One region of the Mesorhizobium waitakense genome, then DNA from elsewhere that is predicted to be linked to it. Evidence: riboswitches for the same ligand, from Rfam matches in the RefSeq annotation. Region 1 holds a riboswitch; the other holds the start of a gene.

Evidence for each region. Region 1 has a riboswitch for cobalamin ahead of AC07FD_RS36400 (aromatic ring-hydroxylating oxygenase subunit alpha). Riboswitches for the same ligand answer to the same signal wherever they lie in the genome.
Region 2: another riboswitch for cobalamin. It lies ahead of AC07FD_RS11980 (DUF1636 family protein); the one in region 1 lies ahead of AC07FD_RS36400 (aromatic ring-hydroxylating oxygenase subunit alpha).

The regions. Positions count from the first base shown of each region.
Region 1 is NZ_JBWKME010000194.1:109,279-113,453, forward strand. It holds gene AC07FD_RS36390 (ferredoxin reductase) at 1-190, shown strand, start outside; gene AC07FD_RS36395 (FAD-binding oxidoreductase) at 255-1,355, opposite strand; gene AC07FD_RS36400 (aromatic ring-hydroxylating oxygenase subunit alpha) at 1,436-2,683, opposite strand; cobalamin riboswitch at 2,798-2,999, opposite strand; gene AC07FD_RS36405 (DUF680 domain-containing protein) at 3,512-3,712, shown strand; gene AC07FD_RS36410 (DUF680 domain-containing protein) at 3,782-4,021, shown strand; gene AC07FD_RS36415 (ABC transporter ATP-binding protein) at 4,097-4,175, opposite strand, start outside.
Region 2 is NZ_JBWKME010000050.1:143,326-147,500, forward strand. It holds gene AC07FD_RS11965 (NuoB/complex I 20 kDa subunit family protein) at 1-7, opposite strand, end outside; gene AC07FD_RS11970 (NADH-quinone oxidoreductase subunit A) at 1-363, opposite strand, end outside; gene AC07FD_RS11975 (winged helix-turn-helix domain-containing protein) at 695-1,894, shown strand; cobalamin riboswitch at 1,924-2,129, shown strand; gene AC07FD_RS11980 (DUF1636 family protein) at 2,169-2,597, shown strand; gene cobW (cobalamin biosynthesis protein CobW) at 2,600-3,637, shown strand; gene cobN (cobaltochelatase subunit CobN) at 3,656-4,175, shown strand, end outside.

The sequences.
Region 1 (4,175 bases):
ACGCCGTCCCGCCGATTATTCGCGGCGGGTGGACGTTGCCATGATGGTGCAATCCATGGCGCACCTGCCCGGACCGCCTGATATCGCCTTCGTCTGCGGCTCCAACGCCTTCGTTTCGGCCGCCGCCCAAGCGCTGATCGATGCCGGCGTCGCAGCGGAGATCATCCGCACCGAGCGTTACGGAGTTTGAACGGACACGGCACTTCGAGAGGTTTTCCGTAGTCGTCGTCCTGCGGCCTGGCATCGCCCGGCGGTCACGCCTCGATCTCGAGCGCCGAAAGTGGCTTCGAGCAGCAGGCGAGGATAAAGCCGTCGTCGATTTCGTGATCGAGGATGCCACCATTGTGGCTCATCTCGACATCGCCCGCGACCTTCTTCACCTTGCAGGTTCCGCAGAGGCCGAACTCGCAGGCAGCCGGAATCCGTACACCCGAGGCGCGGGCCGTCTGCAGCACGGTCTGGCCGGCGACGCATTCGGCCTCGACATCCGAAAGCGAAAACCGGATCGGTGTCGCGGCTTCGACGACAATGGCGGCGCCGTCTTCCACCGGCGAGGTGAACGGTGCCGGGATCTCCTCCACGACAGGCGCGGCAAAGCTCTCCTGATGGTACTTCGTCATGTCGAAGCCGGCGGCGTCCAGCATGCCGCGCACCGCGCGCATGAAAGGATCGGGGCCGCAGCAGAAGATTTCACGCTCGCGGAAATCGGGCGCCAGCAATGGCAGCCGGATCGCGTCGATGCGGCCCATATGGCCGAACCAGCCCTCGCGGCTGGACCGCTCCTCGATCATGAAGCCGAGCGACAGGCCCGGCATGCGGCTGCCGAGCAGTTCGAGCTCCTTGCGGAAAATGATCTCTTCCGGGCGCCGCGCGCAATTGACGAAGCCGACATCGGTCCATGGTGCGCAGTCGTTCAGCCAACGCAGCATCGACATCATTGGCGTCACGCCCGAGCCGGCTGAAATGAACAGGTACTTGGCGGCCGGGTGGCTGTGCAGCGAAAAGTCGCCTGTCGGCCCATAGGCCTTGACGTGCGAGCCCGGCGTCAGATGGTCGAACATCCAGCGTGTGCCGATGCTGCCCGCTTGAGCCTTGATCGTCACCGCGATCGAGAACGGCCGCGATGGCGAAGACGACAGCGTATAGGTGCGCATCAGCGGCCCGTCGGCGGTCGGCAGTTCCAGCGTCACGAACTGCCCCGGCTTGTAGCGGAACCAGGTCTGGTTGTCGGAGCGGAAGGTGAAGGTCTTCACATCAGGCGCTTCGTCGCTGACGCCGATCACTTCCAGCACCTGGAGCCGGTCGTTCCAGGGCGTCATCTGGTCGAGATGGCGATAGAGGCCGAGATCGGTCATCGCATTCATCCTCTTGTCCTCACTCTTGCCCTGTGCATGTCGAGATCCCAAAACCGCTGCGCATTTTTGGGCGACATGCACTAGGCAACGCTGCGCAGCGCCGGCCGGCCGCCTTCGGCAAGGCGCGGGCCGATGAACGACGCGTACCACTCGACGAACTGGATGACGCCACCCTCATGCAGCTCCGAATAAGGGCCGGGCTCGTAGGCGGGCGACAGGATGCCGAAGGCGTTTTCCTCGACGATCCGCCGGTCCTGGTCGTTGGTCTCGGTCCAGACATGGGTGAGTTCGTCGAGATCGTAATCGATGCCTTCGACCGCATCCTTGTGAACCAGCCATTTGGTCGTCACCGCGGTCTCCGTGGCGCTGATCGGCAACACCCGGAAGGTGACGGCGTGGTCGCCCAGAATGTGGTTCCAGGTCGTCGGATAGTGATAGAGCAGCAAGGAACCGATGCGGTCGGTCGAAACGCTGTCGGACAGGTTCTTCTTGACCGCACGCTTTCCCGTCATCGTGTAGCTGACGGCATCGCGCAGCAGCGGCGCGCGGGTGGCGCGGTACTGTCCGGCCGGGTCGATGCGGAATTTGCTCGGCAGGCCGGCCGCTTCGCATTTCGCCCAGTGCGCAAGCATTTCCGGGTCGCTGTCGGCGCCTTGCACGCCGGTCACCGTGGGTGCCTCTGGAAAAGTCTTGCAGAGCTCCGGATGATTGCCGGCGCAATGATAGCACTCGCGGTTGTTTTCCCAGACCAGCTTCCAGTTGCCCTTCTCGACAATGGTCGACTCGAACGCCACCTTGGCCTCGCGCAGCCGGTGCGGCAAAAGGTAGGGCTCGATCATCGCGCGCATCGGTGCGAAATCCGCCGGCTCCTTGGCCAGGCAGATGAAAATGTAGCCACCGACGCTTTGGCAGGCGACTGGCTTCAAGCCGAACTGGCTCTTGTCGAAACCGTCGGCCATCTGCCTGCCAAACAAGAGCCTTCCGTCCAGCTCATAGGTCCATTGGTGATAGGGGCAGACCAGCTTTGCCGCCGTGCCCTTGTCGGAATTGCAGACGCGGCTGCCGCGATGGCGGCAGGAATTGTGGAAGGCGTTGATATTGCCCTTCTGGTCGCGGACAAGCACGACTGGATAGTCGCCAATCTGCGCCGTGATGTACCTGCCCGGCCTCGGCAGTTCGCAATCATGACCGATGAACAGCCAGTCGCGATACCAGATCAGCTCCATGTCGAGCTTGAAATAGTCTGGATCGGTGTAGAAGGGCTGTTCCAGCGAAAAGCCTTGCCGCCGGCCACTCAAGAGCCTCAGCATGTCGTTGCGAGCATCCATGTCCTGTCCTCGTTTCTAAGGACTGAACTGGTGGTGACGGAGGAAGGATTGGACGCAGGCCGGCGATGCGCCGGACATGCACTATCCGCCTCTTGACCGCCCACCGCGATCAGTCGAGTCTAAACATCTCGGGCTGGTTTCCGGGCTCTGGAGTTGTCCTTGCGGACCATCGCGACACCTTCCCAGGCTGACGCCCAGTGGTCTCCCGTTGCGACTTGAACTCCACCACCGTTGCGGGGGCAGCGCCGGATTCTGACCGGCTTCCCAATTCTCCGCCTCGTCGTCACGAAGCGGCACCTGAGATGACATGATCTAATCACGATCGCGGGCGCGTCATCGGCATGAAAACGACATCATATCCATGCGGCGCGACACGCTTGCGAAACGTTCCGGTCGGCGATCGCGGAGCGGAACCCTATCTCTTGGGCAACCATAGCCGGCTCCAATATCGCCGAAACCGACCCCCTTGCCAGGAAGCAAAAAAGGTTAACGGTATCGAAAAGTGACTATTAGCTGCCGCTAAAATCGAACCGAACGGTTCGTTTCTGTTGACGGTGCGTGCAGGACGTGTGAACGCTGGGCCTCCGACACAGTTGGTGATCGGGGTACCTGTTTCGTACAACTCTTTGATATAACTTAGAAAAACATTGAGTGCGGAAACCCCTGGCACAATTTCAAGTGGTGGATTCTTGGTCCACGCGGAACAACTTCGTGATTGGAAATGGCTGGATGGCTCTCCCACATCGGGGCTGTCCGAACGACGCGATTTCTTCCCAAGACACGCCGCTAGACGGACGGCAAAAATAAGAAATACTGGAGTACCAAAAAATGAAAAAGATCATCCTCACTGCCGCCGCCCTTCTGGCCATTTCCGGCAGCGCCTTCGCGAACAGCGACCACTATGGTTCGAATGCCCCGGCAGCCACCGCTGCTGTCGACAGCTCGTACACCGCTTCGACCAAGAAGTCGGAGCCGGCTGCTCAGACGCCTGCCCAGGGTAGCAACCGTAACCTCTTCGGCAACAACTAACAGCCGATTCCCAGAAGGCGGCGGGCTCTCCCGCCGTCCTGGCGAAATCCAGAATTCAGGAGATTTGAAATGAAGAAGATCATGCTTGCTGCCGCCGCCGTCGTGGCGATCTCCGGCAGCGCTTTCGCCGCCAGCGACAACTACGGTTCGAATGGCGCCAACCAGCCTGCGGTCGGTTCGGTTGACAACTCGCAAACGGGCTCGATCCGCAACAGCGGTGGTTTCGTCGGCAAGCTGCTCAACTCGTCGGGTGACGTAGAGAAGTCCGCCCCGCAGAGCGCCGACCGCGACCTCTTCGGCAATCACTAACAGCCGAAGTTGATTTCCAAAAAAGAGCGGCGGGCCTGGCCCGCCGCTCTTTTCGTGTCGAGACTTGGTTCTGTCTCAAGCCGCCTTTACTTCCGGCTGACGGAGCGAGAAGGAGTGCCCGTCCGCGTCGAAGATGTGAAGGTCGTTGGCGTCC
Region 2 (4,175 bases), on a different contig from region 1:
ATCCCATTCCAGCGCTCCTTTTTTCCATTCATAGGCAAAGCCGATGGTCAGCACCGCCAAAAAGACCATCATCGACCAGAAGCCGAGCATGCCGATCTTCGAGAAGGACACCGCCCACGGGAACAGGAAGGCCACTTCCAGATCGAAGATGATGAACAGGATCGAGACCAGGTAGAAGCGAATGTCGAATTTCATGCGGGCGTCGTCGAACGAGTTGAAACCGCACTCGTAGGCGGAAAGCTTTTCGGGATCGGGATTGCGGTAGGCGACCAGGAAGGGGGCGGCCAACAGCGCCAGGCCGACGACGAGTGCAACGCCGATGAACAGGACGATGGGCAGGTATGAACCTAAAAGTGCGTTCATGCTCGGCTTTCCGTTGGCGCCAATCCACGTTGATTACAGCACCGGACCCTAATGCGGAAGCGTGACAGTTTAACCGCTGAACCGTTTTAAGGGCCTATGCTGCAACGCGGCGAGGGTTAGCGCAGCACTTCCAGCGAAGCAAGTCAAACCTTGTTCAAAACGCGGTGCTGGACGGCATATCCGAGGAAACTGGTCCGATCCGCTCCTGTTTGATTTCCTTCTCTTTTCACTCCACTTTTGTCTCCTGACATGGTTGCCGCCAAAACCCTGCTAGCATGGGCCGGAATCACCCATCAGAACTTCGGCCAACCACCCTCAGAGTGATGTCTGCATGAAGGAAAAGTTCTCGCTTGCCATGGCCCGGCGCATCGCGCTCGCCGCCCAGGGGTTTCTCGATCCCCGCCCCGCCGGTATGCCCGACCGCCGCCATTTCGCCCGCGTTCTCTCCCGCATCGGCCTGCTGCAGATCGATTCCGTCAGTGCAGTGGTGCGCGCCCACTATATGCCGCTCTATTCGCGCCTTGGCCCCTACCCCTTCGCTCTGCTCGACAACGCCGCCGTGACGCGCAAGCGCACGGTGTTTGAATACTGGGCACACGAAGCCTCCTTCCTGCCGGTCGAGACCTACCCGCTGATGCGCTGGCGCATGCAGCGGGCCGAGCGCGGCGACGAAATGTATCTCGGCCTCGCCAAATGGGGCCGCGAACATGCTGGCTACATCGAACAGATCTATCGCGAGGTCGTTGAGCGCGGGCCGATCGCCGCTTCCGCGCTCGAAGGCCAGAAAGGCTCGGGCGGCTGGTGGGGCTGGAGCCATGCCAAGCACGCCTTCGAATGGCTGTTCTGGGCCGGGCGCATCACAACGGCGCACCGTCGCGGTTTCGAGCGGTTCTACGATCTGCCGGAGCGCGTGCTGCCGCAGGCGATCCTCGACCTGCCGGTGCCCGCCGCCGAGGACGCGCACCGCGAGTTGCTGCGCATTTCTGCCCGCGCCCACGGCATCGCGACATCAGGCGACCTGCGCGACTATTTCCGCCTGTCGCCCGCCGACATGAAGGGCCGACTGGAGGAACTGGTTGAAACAGGCGAACTGCTGCCTGTGCGTGTCGAAGGCTGGGACAAGCCGGCCTATCTTCATAAAGACGCGCGTTTGCCACGAAAAATCGAGGCCCGCGCTTTGCTGGCGCCGTTCGATCCGGTCGTCTTCGAACGGTCACGCACGGAGCGGCTGTTCGATTTCCACTATCGCATCGAGATCTATACCCCGGCCGATAAACGCCAGTATGGCTACTACGTCCTGCCGTTCCTGCTCGGCGACCGGATCGTCGGCCGCGTCGACCTCAAGGCCGATCGCCCCGCCAGTGTCCTGCGCATCCATGCCGCCTATGCAGAGCCCGGCGCGCCGCCTGAAACCGCTGCAGAACTCTTCGAGGAATTGAAGCAGATGCAGGGCTGGCTCGGCCTTGAACGTATTGAAGTGACATCAGCCGGTGATTTGGGTCCGGCGCTGGCCGACCTGACCGTGTCGTAAGCCCACGTTGACACCGCCGCCCGCAAAAGCCTAAATCCGCTCCAGACGGTCTCCTCTCTTCAACGAGAGGAGCCAAGAGGGAATGCGGTGCGAAATTCCGATTTCAAATCCGCGGCTGTCCCCGCAACTGTAAGCGAAGAGCCAAGGCCGAAAGCCACTGGGGTATTCCCGGGAAGGCGGCTACCCAAGGCGATGACCCGCGAGCCAGGAGACCTGCCGTCTGCGACTATAGAATCCGATCGCCCGGCGGGTTTCCGGGCAAGGAGCCCGATTTTTGGACCACGACAGCAGTTTTTCGGCTGGCACAGCGGACAATTCGTCCGGCGAGAGCGATGCCCTTGCCGGCGTGACGGTCATCGTCTGTGCTTCCTGTCGCGATGAAACAGGTTCCGATGCTCATCCCCGCGCCGGCGAACTGCTCGCGGATGATACACGCCGCGCTGCATCTGGCGAAAACATCCGCGTCCGCAGCGTCGAATGCCTCGGCAATTGCAAGCGCCGGCTCAGTGCCGCCATCCTGCGCGACGGCTGCTGGAGCTACGTCTTCGGCGACCTGACCACAACCGGCGGCGCCGACCTCGTCACCGGCGCCAAACTCTTCGCCACCTCGACCGACGGCCTGATCCCGTGGCGCGGCCGTCCCGATAGCCTCAAGCGCGGCCTCGTGGCCCGCATCCCTCCCCTCGACCTGCTGAAGGACTGATCATGACTGCTTCCGTCTCCCGCGTCCCCTGCACCGTCGTCACCGGCTTCCTCGGCGCCGGCAAGACGACGCTGATCCGCCATCTCCTGGAAAACGCTGGCGGCAAGCGGATCGCCATCATCGTCAATGAGTTCGGCGACATCGGCATCGACGGCGAGATCCTGAAGGGCTGCGGCATCGACACGTGCCCGGAGGAAAACATCGTCGAACTGGCCAATGGCTGCATCTGCTGCACCGTTGCGGACGATTTCGTGCCGGCGCTCGACCAGATCCTGTCGCTGTCGCCGAAGGTCGACCACATCCTGATCGAGACCTCGGGCCTGGCTCTGCCCAAGCCACTGGTCCAGGCCTTTCAGTGGCCGACAGTGAGGAGCCGCGTGACGGTCGATGGTGTCATCGCCGTCGTCGACGGTCCCGCACTCGCCGAAGGCCGCGTCGCCAATGACATGGACGCACTTCAGGCACAGCGCGCCCAGGATGAGACGCTCGATCACGACGATCCGGTCGAGGAGGTGTTCGAGGACCAGATCGCCTGCGCCGACCTGATCATCCTGTCGAAGAGCGACCTGATGGACACTGCGGGCTCCGCCCGCGCCAACGCCATCATCAATGAGCACATCGCTCGCGCCGTGAAGATCGTGCCGACGTCGCAAGGCAAGGTCGATCCGTCGGTGCTGCTCGGCCTTGGCCTTGCCGTCGAGGACGACATCGAGAACCGCAAGACCCACCACGACGACGAACTCGACCACGAGCACGACGACTTTGACTCTTTCGTCATCGACATTGCCTCGATCGCCAATCCCGATGACCTGGCAAAGCGCGTCGCTACCGCCGCCGAGGAAGAGAACGTGCTGCGCGTGAAAGGCTTCGTCGAGGTCGGCGGCAAGCCGATGCGGCTCTTGCTGCAGGCCGTAGGACCGCGCGTCAATCACTACTACGACCGCGCCTGGACCGCCGGGGATGACCGCCGCTCGCGCCTCGTCGTCATCGGCCTGAAGGGGCTGAACCGCCCGGCGATCGAGCGTATACTCGCCGGCTGACGCAAACCACGGGCCGCGATGCACATCCTCACAACGACCTCCGCCTCGCTCGACGATCTCGCCGAGCCGGTCGATCTGCGGCAGACGCCGGCGGATATCGTGGCCCTGTCCTTCACCGACAGCGATCTTGCCGGACTGGCGGCGGCATGGAAGGCCGATGCCGAGCGCCTGCCCTCGATGCGGCTGGCGGCCTTGCGCGACCTGCGTCATCCGATGTCCGTCGACCTCTGGGTCGACAGCGTCGCCCGCCACGCCAAAGTTATCCTCGTGCGCATCCTCGGCGGCTACGACTGGTGGCGCTACGGCTGCGACCAGCTTGCCTCGACCGCCCGCGCGCGCGGCATAAAACTGGCTCTGCTGCCCGGCGAATGCCGCGACGAGGATCTGCGCCTGATCGAAGCCTCGACACTGCCGCGCGAGGAACTCAACGGCCTGCTCGACTATTTTCGCGAGGGCGGTCTGGCTAATATGAACGCGCTGGTGCAGAAGCTGGCGCGGCTGGCAGGGTCTGAAGCAACAATTTCGGCGCCTGTCGCGG